4 regions of the Vibrio nomapromontoriensis genome follow, and region 2 is predicted to be linked to each of the others. Evidence: predicted binding sites of a transcription regulator. Region 2 holds the regulator's gene; each other region holds the start of a gene.
What was found. Region 2 encodes PurR, which represses purine synthesis genes. Its sites were predicted from a motif close to TNANGNAAACGTTTNCNTNA; they were not measured.
Positions count from the first base shown of each region.

Region 1: L4D05_RS06785 (inosine/guanosine kinase) is a predicted target of PurR. The motif match lies at 2,436-2,455, and genes of this name have one in related genera.
Region 3: purL (phosphoribosylformylglycinamidine synthase) is a predicted target of PurR. The motif match lies at 2,625-2,644, and genes of this name have one in related genera.
Region 4: purM (phosphoribosylformylglycinamidine cyclo-ligase) is a predicted target of PurR. The motif match lies at 1,622-1,641, and genes of this name have one in related genera.

Region 1 is NZ_JAKJSS010000007.1:592,601-597,132, forward strand. Features, by position in the region: gene L4D05_RS06780 (H-NS family histone-like protein) at 591-998, shown strand; gene L4D05_RS06785 (inosine/guanosine kinase) at 1,058-2,362, opposite strand; gene mnmA (tRNA 2-thiouridine(34) synthase MnmA) at 2,601-3,710, shown strand; gene hflD (high frequency lysogenization protein HflD) at 3,728-4,345, shown strand.
Region 2 is NZ_JAKJSS010000020.1:17,552-22,083, reverse strand. Features, by position in the region: gene torR (two-component system response regulator TorR) at 1-80, opposite strand, end outside; gene torD (molecular chaperone TorD) at 383-1,030, shown strand; gene purR (HTH-type transcriptional repressor PurR) at 1,361-2,368, shown strand; cyclic di-GMP riboswitch class I at 2,544-2,627, shown strand; gene L4D05_RS21655 (TfoX/Sxy family DNA transformation protein) at 2,738-3,328, shown strand; gene L4D05_RS21650 (TVP38/TMEM64 family protein) at 3,447-4,133, shown strand; gene L4D05_RS21645 (putative signal transducing protein) at 4,130-4,450, shown strand; gene L4D05_RS21640 (alpha/beta fold hydrolase) at 4,477-4,532, opposite strand, start outside.
Region 3 is NZ_JAKJSS010000011.1:196,865-201,396, forward strand. Features, by position in the region: gene purL (phosphoribosylformylglycinamidine synthase) at 1-2,483, opposite strand, end outside; gene mltF (membrane-bound lytic murein transglycosylase MltF) at 2,781-4,334, shown strand.
Region 4 is NZ_JAKJSS010000011.1:146,896-151,427, reverse strand. Features, by position in the region: gene purN (phosphoribosylglycinamide formyltransferase) at 1-513, opposite strand, end outside; gene purM (phosphoribosylformylglycinamidine cyclo-ligase) at 517-1,557, opposite strand; gene upp (uracil phosphoribosyltransferase) at 1,801-2,427, shown strand; gene L4D05_RS15355 (uracil-xanthine permease family protein) at 2,529-3,770, opposite strand; gene L4D05_RS15350 (DUF8605 domain-containing protein) at 4,044-4,532, shown strand, end outside.

The DNA.
Region 1 (4,532 bases), on a different contig from region 2:
CTGACCTGTCAATTGCAACATCAATATTGTGAATAAGTTGTTATAGATAGAGGGAGGTATGGCTGAGATTATTTAGAGATGAAGTATGACTCCAAAAGACTACGACGACAATAATCACTATATTTCGTAGCGGTATTGCAACAACATTGTACGTTTGAACGTGCTACTCTTCGGAACTCTAATAGCTGATAGTAAATAAATAATAGAGCGTTAATGTTTGCTCACTCCCTAAAGTACACGAACTATAGACATTTAGCATAATTAAGCCCGACATTTACTATTTACTTTAGTTCACTTAGAAATGTAACTTTCACGCCATTTAAACGCCCCGAAAGATGATAGACAAATATGCAACCACGCTATCTACCATCTAGTGAACTCGTATTGATACCGCTCGCAGTATCATTAAAAACATTGTTAAACCATGACTATTAATGTAATCACACGTTACATTTAGGGTCGTTTCTCATTCTTTTATCAATTTTCTGTAAAAATTAATATATTTTCACTTTTGTTACAGCTATTTTATTGTCAATATAGAAAATGACGTTTATTATTAATCTCGAACAAAATAAATCATGGGAATTGTCATGTCTGAATTAACAAAAACTTTGCTTAATATTCGTAGCCTGCGTGCATTTGCTCGTGAACTAACGGTTGAGCAACTTGAAGAAGCACTAGAAAAGTTAACGCTTGTTGTCGCTGAGCGTCAAGAGTCTGAAAAAGAAGAAAGAGCAGAAAGAGAAGCTCGCGAAGCTAAGCTAAGCGAATACGCTCAAATGATTGCTAAAGATGGCATCGACGTTGAAGATTTAATTGCAGCATTGTCTGGTGAATCAAAAGCAAAAAGCAAAAGCAAACGTGCACCACGCCCAGCAAAATACAAATATGTTGATGGCAATGGCGCAGAAAAAACATGGACTGGCCAAGGCCGTACTCCATCAGTAATTCAAGCTGCTCTAGATGCGGGTAAGTCTCTAGAAGAATTTGAACTTTAATCCTCTATATCTAATTGAATTAGAGTTATATAAAAAAAGCGCCTTTCGGCGCTTTTTTATTATCTTTCCCAATACGCTTCTTCTAAGCTATCTTCTCTTTCTGGTAAGCCTCTCGACAACCTCGGCGAATGCTGAACCAATACTTCATAACTTGCTCTATTAGAATACTTGCACACTTGTGAGAAAGAAGAGTAAGTTAAAAACTGATATTGATGTTTACTGGAATTTGGCACATTTTCTCTATGGTGTTTATTCGCTGCCATGTCATGCAATAATGCCGACAGTGCTGCATCACCCGCACCATTGGTATTTTTAATCTTCTCTGGGCCACCCATATACGGTGCAATGTGAGAGTACACTTTAATGGGGTTATTACATTCTGCCTTTACGGCTGGACGACTAAATTCGTAACGATTAAATTCCGCAATACTACCCGGTAGTAATGGCAATGACGTTTCTCGCTTGGCATCACTTTCCGTATAACCACCCATAAATAGTCCAATTGGACCAGCGGTACACAATACTAAGTCTACCCACTCGAGTGCTTTATCCGATGCAGCCAAAGGATCACTCTCGCCTGTCAGAGCTTCTGCTTCATCTTCATTCATCGCAACAACTGTGACATGCTGCTTTAAAAAATCCTGCCAATATTCCGGGTCGTCTTGAATAACAAAACGGGTCCCTAACGTTAGTACCACTGGCACGTTATATTTTTTGGCATACTCTATCGCCTGCATGGTCGCTTCTGGCATTGGATCGCCCGGTTTACAACGCACTAAATAAGCGGTTAATACTAACGCTGACGCTTTTTTGAAGATATTTTCTGGGATACTTTCCGGCTTAAGCTGGTTCATTTTCCCTTCACTAATTGCAAACGTACGCTCGCCGTCTTCAGTAATAAGGGTGAAGCAACGTCCTATCGCACCGTCAACACCTTGCAAATAGTTAAGATCCATTCGGCTTGATGTATTACAAAGATAACGGTATCCGTAACTACCAATCTTAATATCTGAGCTCATCACACCGAGTAATACAGACTTGTCATCGGCAAGTACAGAAAAGTTGTGCAATGTATTCCCTATCGTTCCACCAGCAAATTCATTGGTGATGAGTTCTTTTTCCTTTAACTCTGTGTATAAAGCTTCTGCGGCTTTATCATCAATAACCAATGAATGTCCTTTACTCAAACGATATTTTTCGATCAAGCTACTGTCTACTTTCGCTTCAATATCAACCAAGGTTTGGTCAATACCGACAATATGCGTTTTAGACATTTTTTTACTGCTTTGCGCTTGGCTCACTAATGGGTCGCGAGCATGAACGGGAAAGTAGTGCTTGGATTTTCTTTGGCCAGGGAATTTCATAACGTAATCTGCTTAGGGAAAAAGAAGGCGGCAATTCTAACTCTGTATAGATCATCAGAGCAATATAGGCAATAAAGGCAAACGATTACCTATTCATTTTTTTGTCAAAAGACTTGTATTTCTCTTGTTGAAGACACACATAACGTGCTTAAGAAAGTGTGATTTAGTTCGCGGAACTGTATTGCACGTTTTGTTTCTGCTAAAATCTGCGTCCAATTACTATAGGTGGTATTTAAACATGTCTGATAACAGCCAAAAGAAAGTGATCGTCGGTATGTCCGGCGGTGTGGACTCATCCGTTTCTGCCTATCTTCTAAAACAGCAGGGCTATCAAGTAGAAGGCCTGTTTATGAAGAACTGGGAAGAAGACGATAACGAAGAGTACTGCACGGCTGCAGAAGATCTTGCAGACGCACAAGCTGTTTGCGACAAGCTAGGTATCCACCTTCATACTATCAACTTTGCTGCAGAATACTGGGATAATGTCTTTGAGTATTTCTTGGCAGAGTATAAAGCAGGGCGCACGCCAAACCCTGACATCCTTTGTAACAAAGAAATTAAGTTCAAAGCCTTTTTAGAGTTTGCCGATGAAGTACTTGACGCCGACTATATAGCTATGGGTCATTATGTCAGTCGTACATTCCCAGAAAACGGTGAAAAGCCAAAAATGCTGCGTGGCTTAGATAGCAACAAAGACCAAAGCTATTTCCTATATACATTAAGCCATGAGCAAGTAGCACGCAGTCTATTTCCAGTGGGTGAGCTAGAAAAACCTGAAGTACGTCGTATCGCGGAAGAGCAAGACCTGATTACTGCGAAGAAAAAAGACTCGACCGGTATCTGTTTTATTGGTGAGCGCAAATTTACCGACTTCTTGTCTCGCTATTTACCTGCGCAACCGGGTAAAATCGAGACACCTGAAGGCACTGTCATTGGCGAGCATCAAGGTTTAATGTACCACACGTTAGGACAGCGTAAGGGGCTACATATTGGTGGCCAAAAAGGCGGCGGTGGTAATGAAGAACCGTGGTATGTAGCCGAAAAAGATCTTAAACGTAATGTCTTAATTGCAGTGCAAGGGGCCGATCACCCGTTATTAAAGTCAAATGGCTTACGTGCATCTCAATTACACTGGGTTGATCGTGAAATCATTACTGAACCAATGACATGCACAGTGAAAACACGTTATCGTCAACAAGATATCCCTTGTACTATCATTCCAATGGATGATAACAACATCAAAGTCATCTTTGATGAACCTCAGGTCGCCGTTACACCTGGGCAATCTGCCGTCTTCTATAAAGACAACGTATGTCTAGGTGGCGGTATCATTGAAGAGCGCATTTAATTTATTAGGAGAACTACGTGGCTAATACACTTTACGACCGTACCATTGCATTCGCTGGCATTTGTCAAGCCGTTGCGCTCGTGCAAAACATGGCAAAAGACGGTCACTGTGATTCAGACGCGTTTGAAACTTCACTAAAAGCAATCACCAACATAAGCCCATCAAATACCCTTAGTGTATTTGGCAACGAGTCGGATTTAAAAGTTGGACTCGAATGCTTGGTTAACGGTATTGACAGCACACCGACCGGAAGTGAAATCACACGTTATATCATTAGTTTAATGGCGCTCGAGCGTAAGCTAAGTAGCCGTAACGATGCCATGTCTCAGTTAGGGGATCGTATTCAAATGGTTGAACGACAGCTCGAACACTACGATCTGTTAGACGAACAAATGATCAGCAACCTTGCCAGCGTTTATCTTGATGTCGTCAGCCCTATTGGCCCAAGAATTCAAGTCACGGGTACGCCTTCTGTCTTACAACAAACTGGCACCCAACAGAAAGTGCGCGCATTACTATTATCTGGCATCCGTAGCGCGGTTTTATGGCGTCAGGTCGGTGGCAAGCGTCGTCACTTAGTATTTGGACGTAAGAAGATGATCGAACAAGCCAAAATTCTTTTAGCTAGGCTCTGATAGGCTAGCTCGAATACAAGATTCAGCTCGCACTTTGTTGCGAGCTATTTGTTTAAAGCCTATTCACCTTAAGGCGCTTCGCTTTGTTAAAACAATAGTGTTTTATTCGCGCTATATCGTTTAACTAAAGCAACATAGCTTATTAGAAAAGGTTTTAGACGAATACTACCTTTGGACCAACACAACC
Region 2 (4,532 bases):
TAGCCTTCACTCTCAAAGTAACCAGACAATTTGCTACGTGTAACGACATCATCTTCAACTACTAATACGTGATAACTCATATGCACCGTTTCTTAAATTTGTTATGACCAAGGCCATTCTATTCATAATTAGTCACAATTCTAGCCGACATTAAGGCAATTTGTCGAAAGTCGTGTTTTTTTTGATTCAAGACAAGAACTATTCCTCCTCAACATATGCAACCATACTAAATAGCTTAATAACTAAATGGCACCTCGTTCATTCGAACTCTCCATCATCACATTCATTTATCTTCACAAATTCCTATATTTTTTCACTAATTGCCTTACTGCTGTTCATTTTTATTGGCTAAAATGATAGTAAGACTTTTGGAGAAGATAAAATGCAAGAAATCAAAGCATTTAACGAACAACGTGCAGAAATTTATTGGTGGCTATCCAGCTTATTTGCCAAAGAACTAACAAAAGAAGAGCTAGAGAAGTATCACAGTGTTGAAATCCGCGCTTTCCTCGCTGGGTTGGGGGAGAATGCGTCATTAAGCGCTTCTATCGCCAATTTTATCGACGCACTCAATCGTTTACAAACACGCGAAGATGCTCAACTGGAGCTCTCTGCTGACTTTTGCGATTTGTTCTTGAAAACCGATAAGCATGGCGCACTCCCATACGCATCAATGTATATAGGCAAGTCAGGCTTACTAAATGACACCCCAGCACACGATATGGCGGCGCTCCTCAAACAGCACAATATTGGCGTGTCAGATAACCTAAATGAGCCGGCAGATCACTTAGCGATTGAGTTAGACTTTCTTGGCAACCTCATCATTCGTTCCAATGAACTGGAATCTGATGCGCACATCAATAACGCTTTACTTGAACAAGCTGACTTTATTGAACAACACCTCATGACGTGGTTACCTCAATTTGATCGTCGATGTAAAGAATTTGATGAATTCGGTTTTTATGCAGCTGTTGCACAACTACTCGTTGCATTCTGTCAGCTTGACCTTACATACTTACGCGTAGAGTAGGTAAAGTAGTTAAGCGCCCAGTCCCTAACGCGACAATAATCAGTAAGCCAAATATAAATTTGGCTTTTATAGACAAAATTGTCGGTTCAGACATTGCTAGGGTCTGCCACTAAGACTACAATTCGCCGTTTAAAATGCGAAAGCCAGGCTTTAGTACGATGTGGTTTCCACTTAAATGTACTGATTGGAAACCGCCATTTCACAAAGTGTATTTGTGTCCGGTACGCATTCGTTACAACAAAGCGCTTATTTTTCATAAATAATGCTTCATGATCGCAACGGCTTTTATGCAATTAAAAACACAAAAGCCGTTACTAACAGGATAAAGCTATGGCAACAATTAAAGACGTCGCCCGCCTAGCTGGCGTTTCTACTACCACCGTATCTCACGTCATCAACAAAACGCGTTTTGTTGCCGAGGCCACACAAGAAAAAGTTAATGCTGCAGTCGAAGAGCTCAATTACGCGCCAAGTGCTGTCGCAAGAAGCTTAAAGTGCAACTCTACGAAGACCATTGGTATGCTGGTGACTCAATCCACTAACCTGTTTTTCTCTGAGGTGATTGACGGTGTTGAGAGTTATTGCTATCGACAAGGTTATACCTTGATACTGTGTAATACAGGTGGCGTGTATGAAAAGCAACGCGACTACATTCGCATGTTGGCAGAGAAGCGTGTTGATGGCATTTTAGTCATGTGCTCAGACCTAACTGAAGAGCTTCTCACGATGCTTGACCGTCACTCTGATATCCCTAAAGTCATTATGGACTGGGGCCCAGAAAGTTCGCAAGCAGACAAGATCATCGATAACTCGGAAGAAGGTGGCTACTTAGCGACAAAATACCTTATTGAGAAAGGGCATACAGACATCGCCTGCTTAAGTGGTCATTTAGAAAAAGCTGTTTGCCAAGAACGCATTGTCGGTTATCAACGCGCTTTAACAGAAGCAGGCTTAACGATGAAAGAAGACCGTATTTTTGAAGGTAACTTCGAATGCGATACTGCCGTCATCGCCGCCAATCGCATTGCCGCTATGGAAGACCGACCAAGCGCCGTTTTTTGTTTTAACGATACCATGGCGTTAGGCCTAATGAGTCGCTTACAACAGCTTGGATTAAACGTCCCTGGTGATATATCTGTAATCGGCTACGACAATATCGAGCTGGCTGAGTACTTTTCACCACCATTGACCACCGTTCACCAACCAAAACGTCGTGTTGGTAAGAATGCATTTGAGATTCTACTCGAACGAATCAAAGATAAAGGTCATGACAAACGCATATTCGAGATGCACCCAGAGATAATTGAACGAAGCTCTGTCAAAGACATGACAAAATAATGACAAAGGCGCTCTATTGAGCGCTTTTTTTTGATCTTCTTCCAATAAATTTCAATCTGTATTGTTACTTTGTGCTACTTCACAAGCACAAATACCCCTCTAATTTTTGAAGCAATATCACACTTCAACTAATAACCCATGCATATTAATGGTTTTTTTCTTTATGCTATTTGAGTCACGCACAGGGCAAACCATCTGAAAAGGTGGGACGCAAAGCCTCCGGCCTAAACCACATTTGGTAGGTAGCGGGGTTACCGATGGCAAAGGTGTCAAATCCTGTTATTGACCTAACAAGAAACTGACACCTGTTTGCTATACTCTCGGACCTGATTTTGGTGACACAATCAATAACACCGAGAAAAGATAAGCATGGACAATCCAGTATTAAAAAATTCAATGCAATTGTTCGCTCAACTAGGAAAAGTAAAATCTCGCTCCATGTTCGGTGGATTTGGGATCTTTGTTGACGAAACAATGTTTGCATTAGCAGTGAACAACAAATTACATATCCGAACTAACCCCAAAACAGTCGCGTCTTTTAAGCAATTAGGCTATACGCCTTACGTGTATAAAAAACGTGGATTCCCTGTTGTTACTAAATACTTTGCACTTCCAGAAGATTGTTGGGACGACACTGACGTTATATTGTCATACGCTCGCGCAGCCTTGGATTTTGCCAAAGACGAAAAAGTAAAACAATCCGATACTAAACCTAACCGATTAAAAGATCTGCCGAATCTTCGCCTTGCCACAGAGCGTATGCTTAAAAAAGCGGGCATCGAGTCAGTTAACTCATTACAAGAGCATGGCTCTGTAGAAGCATTCAAAGCGATTCAGAAAACACATTCATCCAGTGTCGGCCTAGAGTTACTATGGGCATTAGAAGGGGCGATTAACGGTACACATTGGTCCGTTATCCCACAAGCGAAACGAGATGAACTCGCTAACCACATCAACTAGTATTGATATACTTATAAAAAAATCAGCTTAAGGCTGATTTTTTTTATAAGTCTTTGAAAGTAAATTTACCCTGCTCCTGTCTTATACTTAAAGATGCATTGTCTACATGGAGTAAGTCATGAGTAAAAAGTTACTGTTAGGGTTGGGCTTCGTTGCTCTTATCCTATTCTTGGGGTCGCAATTCGGTCAGTATTTAACATTAGAAAACGCCAAAGTACAACAAGCTGAGCTCGCCAGTTACATTGACGCCAATTTTGTCACGGCTGCACTCACCTATTTCTTTCTCTACATAGCAATTACAGCATTTTCAGTTCCTGGCGCTGCAGTTGTGACGCTATTAGGCGCTGCATTATTTGGATTTTGGACCAGCCTTTTACTGGTCTCCTTTGCGAGTACCATTGGTGCTACCCTAGCCTTCCTTAGTAGCCGGTTTCTACTGCGAGACTGGGTTCAGCGTCAGTTTGGTGCAAAGCTCACTACAATTAATGATGGTGTCGAAAAAGATGGGGCTTTCTACCTTTTTTCTTTGCGACTCATTCCTGTCTTTCCGTTCTTCTTAATCAACCTACTCATGGGTTTAACGCCTATTCGTGTCTCAAAATACTACTTCGTCAGCCAACTTGGCATGCTACCAGGCACCGCAGTGTATTTGAACGCAGGTACACAACTTGCGAATATTGATAGTTTGTCTGGCATAGTCTCGCCTACTGTTCTTGCTTCGTTTGCTCTACTAGGACTGTTTCCACTTCTTGCTAAATGGGTCATGGCAAAATTGAACAAAACGCCTCAGGTAGAGACTAAATGAAAATTTATGTAGGTAACAACCCGACAGAAACGCATATTATCCAACAACAGCTTAATGCTGAAGGAATTCAATGTGAAGTAAGAGGTGAAGGGGTCTTTGGATTAAGGGGGGAAGTTCCGCTTGACGAAAGTTCACTGCCTTTTATTTGGTTGATGGATCTATCCCAAGAGCCTAAAGCTAAAGCCATCATTGATACATGGCAACTGCAAGCCAATCAAAGCACTGGGGGAGATTGGACTTGCCAACATTGTCATGAACTTAACGAAGCTCAGTTCGGGTCTTGTTGGAATTGCCAGCACCTAGCACCTAGCACCTAGCACCTAGCACCTAGCACGGTGGATTATTAACTGACCGATTGAATAAAGGCAATGGAGTGCTTATTAAACTCGTCTGGCTTTT
Region 3 (4,532 bases), on a different contig from region 2:
GACGTGTTACCTTTGTCAGTGCGTAGCTGCGGAGTAATGGTCTTACGAACATCTTCAACACGAGCAAACGCAGTGATAACGAGGGACAGCGGAGAAGTGACTTCTTTCTGCTCGCCGTTCTCTTCCCACTTGGTCTTCATCGACATTGAGTCTTTACCAACAGGAATCGTTAAGCCAAGTGCAGGACAAAGCTCTTCACCTACCGCTTTTACCGCTTCATAAAGACCGGCATCTTCACCTGGGTGACCAGCTGGAGACATCCAGTTAGCCGACAGTTTAATGTGCTTAATATCGCCGATGTTTGTCGCTGCGATGTTAGTGATTGCTTCACCAACAGCTAGACGAGCCGATGCACCGAAATCGAGAAGAGCAACTGGCGTACGCTCACCAAGAGACATAGCCTCACCGTGGTAAGTATCGTAGCTTGCTGCGGTTACTGCGCAGTTAGCAACAGGAACCTGCCAAGGGCCTACCATTTGGTCACGAGCAACTAGGCCTGTTACCGAGCGGTCACCGATGGTGATAAGGAATGTTTTTTCTGCAACCGTTGGTAGACGAAGAACACGGTCAACCGCTTCGTTCATCTCGATACCAGAGCGATCAATCGCTGGGTTATTTGCTTTTAGCGTTTGCGCGTCACGGTGCATCTTAGGTGTTTTACCTAGCAAGATGTCCATTGGCATATCAATTGGCGTGTTATCGAAGTGTGAATCTTCTAGTTTAAGTTCACGCTCTTCTGTTGCCTTACCTACCACTGCGTATGGTGCGCGTTCGCGCTTACAAATCGCGTCGAACGTTGCCATATCTTCGTCAGCAACCGCCATTACGTAACGCTCTTGAGATTCGTTACACCAGATCTCAAGTGGGCTCATGCCCGGCTCATCGTTTGGTACGTCACGTAAGTTAAAGATACCGCCACGCTCACCATCGTCCACTAGCTCAGGAAGTGCGTTTGAAATACCGCCTGCGCCTACATCGTGAATGAAGGCGATTGGGTTCGCATCACCAAGCTGCCAACAACGGTCGATCACTTCCTGACAACGACGCTCCATCTCTGGGTTTTCACGTTGTACAGAAGCGAAATCGAGATCTTCAGAAGAAGAACCTGAGTCCATTGAAGATGCAGCACCACCACCAAGGCCGATGTTCATTGCAGGACCACCGAGAACGATTAGGCTCGCCCCTACTGGGATCTCTTTCTTCTGAACGTGCTCATCACGAATGTTACCAAGACCACCAGCTAACATAATTGGCTTGTGGTAACCACGTACCTCTTCACCTGCGTGAGAGTTGACTTTCTCTTCGTAAGTACGGAAGTAACCTAATAGGTTTGGACGACCAAATTCGTTGTTAAACGCCGCGCCACCAAGAGGGCCTTCAAGCATAATATCCAGAGCAGTAACGATGCGACTTGGCTTACCAAAATCCGTTTCCCAAGGTTGAACGAAGTTCGGGATCTTAAGGTTAGAGACAGAGAACGCCACCAAACCTGCTTTTGGCTTACCACCAATACCGGTTGCGCCTTCATCACGGATTTCACCGCCAGAACCGGTTGATGCGCCCGGCCAAGGAGAAATAGCCGTTGGGTGGTTGTGCGTCTCAACCTTCATCAAGATGTGCGTTTTCTCTTGATGATAGTTGTATTGGCGCGTGTCTGGATCTGGGAAGAAACGACCAACAGTTGAACCAGTCATAACTGCTGCATTATCTTTATAAGCAGATAACACGTGTTCTGGTGTCGTTTCAAACGTGTTCTTAATCATCTTAAACAATGATTTTTCTTGCTTAACGCCATCAATAGTCCAGTCAGCGTTAAAAATTTTGTGACGACAGTGCTCTGAGTTTGCTTGTGCAAACATCATAAGCTCTATGTCTGTTGGATTGCGACCTAGCTTTTCTGTAAAGCTTTCAAGAAGGTAATCAATCTCATCTTCAGCAAGGGCAAGACCTAGGGTAACGTTTGCTTCTTCAAGCGCTTTACGACCACCACTAAGCAGGTCAACCTCAGCATAAGGTGCTGGTTCTGCCACAGTGAAAAGCGCCGCTGCAGAATCAAAGTCATTGAACACTACTTCCATCATGCGGTCATGAAGGATCGCTTTCAACTCTACTAATTGAAGCTCAGTTAATTCGCTTGATGATTCAACATAAAAAGCGGTACCACGCTCTAAACGTGTGACTTTATTCAGACCACAGTTATGCGCAATATCTGTCGATTTAGACGACCATGGCGAGATAGTACCCGGACGAGGCGTAACTAGTAATAGTGTACCCGTTGGTTCATGTTCTTCGATTGTTGGACCGTAAGTCAGCAACTTCTCCAATTTTTCGACTTCAGACGCATCTAAGTCTGATGTCAGGTCGGCAAAGTGGGCAAACTCAGCGTAAATACCTGTGACAGGTAGGCTTAATTCACGACAAAGCTCTACTAGCTTGTTAACACGAAACTCAGAAAGAGCTGGGGAGCCACGCAAAATTCTCATGTGCTTAGGTCTCTTATGCAATTGATTTGAGGTGATATTGGAATAAATTCAACAAGTTACATTTAAAAAATGAACATATGCCAATTTCTGCCCCCTTGATTCCGGCGTATTATAGTGTATTTTTTTTTGTGACGTAACCACTTGCGCAAACGTTTTCGTCATTTTTTTCTTAATTGCAAAAATACAACGAACAAAGGCGATAAAGTGACAGTAAACGAGACTTTCTATGATGTTGCTTTGCCAGAAGTTCTAGCTTTGGTATAAAGGCAACATCGTTCTCGTGAGATAACTAAATTAATGCGAAATAATTATTCTGTTCGTTGGCTAAAACTGACGATGTTGTTGACCTTATCGTTAGGCCTCTTCGGGTGCCAAATAGACTCTGATCCCAAAAGCGAATTGGAAAGCATCCAGGAACGAGGCGTGCTGCGTGTAGGAACGCTGAACAACCAGCTCTCTTACTACATTGGTCCAGACGGCCCAACCGGATTGGATTATGAATTAGCCCGCCAGTTCGCAGACGAGCTCGGTGTTAAGTTGGAGATGAAACCCGCCTACCGCCTTTCAAGCCTCTTTCCTGCGCTAGAAAAAGGTGAGATTGATATTATATCTGCCGGGTTAAGCCAATCACCGCAGCGTATCGAGCAATTTCGTGCTGGTCCCGCTTATTACTACGTGAGTCAACAAGTGGTGTATAAGAAAGGCCAATGGCGACCAAGAAACCTTGAGCAACTATTAGCCAATCAAGCTGAATTAATCGAAAAAGCCGATGGCGAAGATGTGTTTGCTGTGGTGCAAGACTCTCATTTCGAGCGTACCTTAAATCAAGTCGCCAAAGACAATGCCGAATTTCGCTTTAAGGTTGATGCTAACGCGGATGTCAACGATCTACTCAAGCAAGTCTCTGAAGGTGAACTGCTCTTCACTATGGCTGACTCTGTTGAGTTATCGCTCTCGCAACGCATCTACCCCGACCTCGCCCTAGCTTTCGAGATGACCGAGGATCAACCTATTTCTTGGTACATGAGAAAATCTGACGACGAAAGCTTATACGCATTGTTGATCGAATTTTTCGGCAGTTTAAAACAAAGTGGTGAGCTCGCCAACTTAGAAGAAAAATACATCGGTCATATTGGCACTTTTGATTACGTTGATACTCGCGCTTTTATTCGAGCTCTCGACAGCAAACTGCCTAAATGGTCACCGTTGTTTAAACAGTATTCTCAAGAATTCGATTGGCGCTTAATCGCGGCCCTTGCGTATCAAGAATCGCACTGGAACCCGGTCGCTAAATCACCGACAGGGGTTCGTGGCATGATGATGTTGACGCTACCAACCGCTAAAATTGTCAATGTGACCAATCGTCTTGACCCTGAACAATCCGTACGAGGCGGGGTGCAGTACCTTCGCTATATTGTCGGTCGAGTACCTGACTCCATTACTGAGCATGAGAAAATTTGGTTTGCGCTGGCTTCGTATAACCTAGGGTTCGGCCATATGATGGACGCAAGACGCTTAACTAAGCGACAAGGTGGTAACCCGGATGCTTGGGCGGATGTGAAAGACCGCTTACCCTTGCTGCGCCAAAAGAAATACTACAGTCAGACACGATATGGCTATGCGCGTGGCGATGAAGCGCAAAACTACGTAGAGAATATACGTCGCTACTATCAAAGCATCATCGGCCATATTGATAAACAAATCGCCGCTGAAGCGGAACTAGACAATAGTACAGACGGGCTCACTGTCATCACACCCGTCGCGGTAAGCTCTGCCGCTGTTGGAACCATACAACCTGCTGTCAGCGAAGCGATAGCAACCTCAGAGGCCGCTGCAGACACGAACCCTTAGTGCAGCCACCTTAAAGCTGCATAAGCGGCGCAGGCTAACGCATCGCCCGCTTACTGCACAGGTAGCATGAGTTCAAGGATTCGCATTTGCGTATTCTTGAACTCAACTCAATTTGTTCTACATTATGAGAAAGGGTTAAAGACTAACGACAGCCAAGCAATACTCGTTAAACAATACACGTTAAATAATACACGCTAA
Region 4 (4,532 bases), on a different contig from region 2:
TTGAATTCGTTGTTCTAAAATTTCCACTGTGTCGTTATCAAATACTGGAACTTTAGCCTGCAAAATGATTGGGCCGCCATCAAGTTTCTCGGTGACAAAGTGGATGCTAGTACCATGATGCTCATCGCAGTTATCAATGGCGCGTTGATGCGTATTGAGACCTGGATATTTTGGTAATAGTGAAGGATGAATATTGATCATTCTCCCCATATAGTGGCGAACAAATTCACCACTCAAAATACGCATGTAACCAGCGAGTACCAATAAATCAGGATTATGCACGTCAATGCGTCGCATAAGCTCGGCATCGAAGGCTTCTCGTGATTCACTGGCTTTTGGATCAAGGAATTCTGCTTCGGCACCGGCTTTTCTTGCCCGCTCTAAAGCGAAGGCGGATTCTTTATTCGAGAATACAGCGCGCACTTTTGCGTTGGTGATCGACGTTTCACAAGCATCAATAATCGCTTGTAAATTCGTGCCATTCCCTGAAACTAAAACAACGATATTCTTCATGAATTACTTGATCTCTACTTGCTCTTCACCAGCTTCGGCAGTTGCGATCTCACCAATAACCCAAGCGTTTTCACCTTCAGCTTGTAGCAAAGCTACTGCAGCGTCAGCTTGTTCTTTTGGAAGAGCGACAACAAGACCTACGCCACAGTTAAATGTACGGTACATTTCAAATGTTTCGACATTGCCTTTCTCTTGTAGCCAGTTGAAGATGGCAGGCCATTCCCAGCTCTTACCGTCGATAACCGCTTTAGTCCCTTCAGGAAGTACGCGAGGGATGTTTTCCCAGAAGCCGCCGCCAGTGATGTGAGAAATAGCATGAATGTCATGCTCTGCGATCATTTTCAATGCCGATTTGATATAGATTTTTGTTGGTTCTAGTAGGTGCTCGCCAATGGTGCGCTCACCTAGAATTTCGTTTTTGTCTGCGCCAGATACTTCAAGCACTTTGCGGATCAAAGAGTAGCCATTTGAATGCGGGCCACTTGAACCTACAGCAATGAGTGCATCACCTGCCGCTACTTTTGTACCGTCGATGATGTCTGCTTTTTCAACGACACCAACACAGAAGCCAGCAACATCGTAGTCATCACCTTCATACATGCCAGGCATTTCAGCAGTTTCACCACCAATCAGTGCACAACCTGCTTGAACACAGCCTTCAGCAATACCAGAAACAACGTCTGCTGCAGTATCAACGTCCAGTTTGCCTGTCGCGTAGTAATCTAAGAAAAATAGTGGCTCACCACCTTGAACGATAAGATCGTTCACGCACATTGCGACTAAGTCGATACCAATGGTGTCGTGTTTTTTCAGGTCTAGTGCTAGGCGAAGTTTGGTACCTACACCATCAGTGCCGGAAACCAATACAGGCTCTTTGTATTTAGTTGGCAGCTCACATAAAGCACCAAATCCACCGATGCCTCCCATTACTTCAGGGCGACGAGTGCGCTTAACTGCGCCTTTAATACGGTCAACTAACGCGTTACCTGCATCAATGTCTACACCAGCGTCTTTATAGCTTAGGGAAGTGTTGTTTCCGCTCACGGGACAGTCCTCGATAAATAATTGGAAGTGAAAAGCGGCGCTATTCTAACAGGGCTTTGCGCAAAAAGGAAAACGTTTGCGTAAGAAAATTTAAACTATTTTTTAAGGCATGGTTTAACCAGAATAAGCAGGATTAGATCAAAGTTTTCCGTGGAAAGTTACCGTTAATGATGAAACTCACCTGAAATAAGCCAATAAAGCATGTATAATTTTGGCGTTTTGTAAAAATTGCCGGAGTTGGACATGAAAGTTGTTGAAGTTAAACACCCACTTGTTAAGCACAAACTTGGTTTGATGCGCGAAGGGGACATCAGCACAAAGCGTTTTCGTGAGCTTGCGACTGAAGTTGGTAGCTTGCTGACTTATGAAGCAACTGCAGATTTTGAGACTGAAAAAGTCACAATTGAAGGTTGGAATGGTCCAGTTGAAGTGGATCAGATTAAGGGTAAAAAAGTTACGGTTGTTCCAATTCTTCGTGCTGGTCTAGGCATGATGGATGGCGTTCTTGAGCATATGCCAAGTGCACGTATTAGTGTTGTTGGTGTTTACCGTGATGAAGAAACACTTGAGCCAGTGCCTTACTTTAACAAACTAGCATCAAACATGGACGAGCGTATTGCACTAGTTGTTGACCCAATGCTAGCAACGGGCGGTTCAATGATCGCCACTATCGACCTTCTTAAAGAGAAAGGTTGTAAGTCGATTAAAGTACTTGTACTCGTTGCAGCGCCGGAAGGTATTGAAGCGCTGGAGAAAGCGCACCCTGAGGTGGAGCTTTACACTGCTGCTATCGATGAATGCTTGAACGACAAAGGTTACATTGTTCCGGGTCTTGGTGACGCGGGTGATAAAATCTTCGGTACACTGTAATTCCGGTCGGCGATAATTTAAGTCATTCTTTGCTTAGATTACGATTGAATTGGTGATTAAAAAGGCTGACATAATGTCAGCCTTTTTTTGTCGATAGCGTTTTAGTCTTCCATTTGTGCGTTATCAACAACTTTGTTTTCACCTAGGTCATGAGGGAGAACAAGATTCAAGATAATCGCGACGATACCGCATAAGCTCACGCCTTGAAGGCTGAAATCGCCAATACCGAAAGCCATACCACCAATACCGAATACTAAAGTTATTGCGACAATCACAAGGTTGCGAGACTTATGAAGATCAACATTATTCTTAATCAGTGTATTGAGACCAACCGTTGCGATTGACCCAAACAGCAAGATCATTATGCCGCCCATAACTGGGACAGGGATTGTTTGTAGCACTGCGCCGAGTTTTCCAACCAGCGCAAGTACAATTGCCGTTACCGCAGCCCACGTCATAATGACAGGGTTGAATGCTTTAGTGAGCATTACTGCACCAGTCACTTCGCTATAGGTAGTGTTAGGCGGCGCGCCCATCATTGATGCTGCGATTGTTGCTACCCCGTCACCGGCAATAGTGCGGTGTAACCCTGGTTTTTTAAGGTAATCTTTTCCAGTTACATTGGAAATAGCCAGCATATCACCGACGTGCTCTACTGCAGGAGCAATAGCTACTGGCAGCATAAACAGGATGGCATTGATGTTGAATTCAGGCGCGGTAAAGTTAGGAAGGGATAACCACGCTGCTTGAACGACAGGGCTAAAATCAACCACGCCAAAAATAAGGCTGGTGATGTAACCCGCTAGGATACCGCTCACGATAGGAAGTAATTTAAGGAAGCCTTTAGAAAAAACGCTCACGCCCACGGTTACTAGCAGTGAAACTGCAGAGATCCACAGCGATGCATCAGCTGCGATAAGCTGAACGCTACCATCACTGGTTTTACCCAGCGCCATATTAACAGCAACAGGTGCAAGGCCAAGGCCGATCACCATAATGACGGGACCAACGACCACTGGAGGCAGTAGTTTATGAATGATCGCGACGCCGCGCACTTTGATGAGTACGCCCATTAACACGTAAACAACGCCGGCTGCCATTAGGCCACCCATGGTCGCCCCAACGCCCCACGTCTGAATACCAAACATGATTGGAGCAATGAACGCAAAAGAAGAAGCTAGGAAAATGGGTACGCTGCGTCTAGTTATCAGTTGGAAAAGGAGAGTACCAACACCGGCGCCAAATAGCGCAACGTTAGGGTCAAGTCCTGTCAGCAACGGGACCAGAACTAAGGAACCAAATGCGACGAACAGCATTTGCGAACCCTGAAGAATCGTTTTCATTATTTAATATTCCAAGCAAGTCATAGGCACACCCAACCGTTGTCAGGCAAATTCGCGCGATAGTATCACTTTGTAATCGATTACTTAATGATCTTGGTAAATAAATCCGTTTTATTGTTACAAATATCGCAATACTTGCTTCGCTATTCTATTTGTGAGTACTCAGATCGCCTTATGCTTGGATAATTTAACCAAACCTTGAAGCAGTCTGCTTGCTCCTGTCCTCATGTTTGCTTATTATTCCGACTTATATCTTTGTTATTTAGGATTCCTATGCGTTATTTTGCTTGGCTGTTGGTTGGACTATGTTCGTTACCAGCGTATGCGTTGACTAAAGTTGATATTTACTCAACTCAAATTGCGGTGAATACGGAAGAGCCAAACGCCGATGAAATTGCACGTCAGCAGGGAATGCTAGAGGTGCTCGTGCGTGCTAGTGGTGACGCGAGTGTCGCCTCAAACAGTGTCGTTAAAAAAGCACTGGGCCAGAGCTCGCGCTATATTTCTCAGTTGGGCTATACCCAAGTGGATGGTCAGCAAGCGTTAAACATGAAGTTTAATAGCAATCAAATTGATGTGTTATTGCAACAAGCTGAATTGGCATCTTGGCCAGCAGAGCGCAGTAACATTATGGTGTGGCTAGTTGAAGACAGTGGATACGATCGTAACATCACGTGGGAGCATAGCAACTCTGCGATGGCGACTCAGCTACGTATAGAGGCAAAAAAGCGCGGTTTACCATTAACGTTTCCTGTCGGGGAC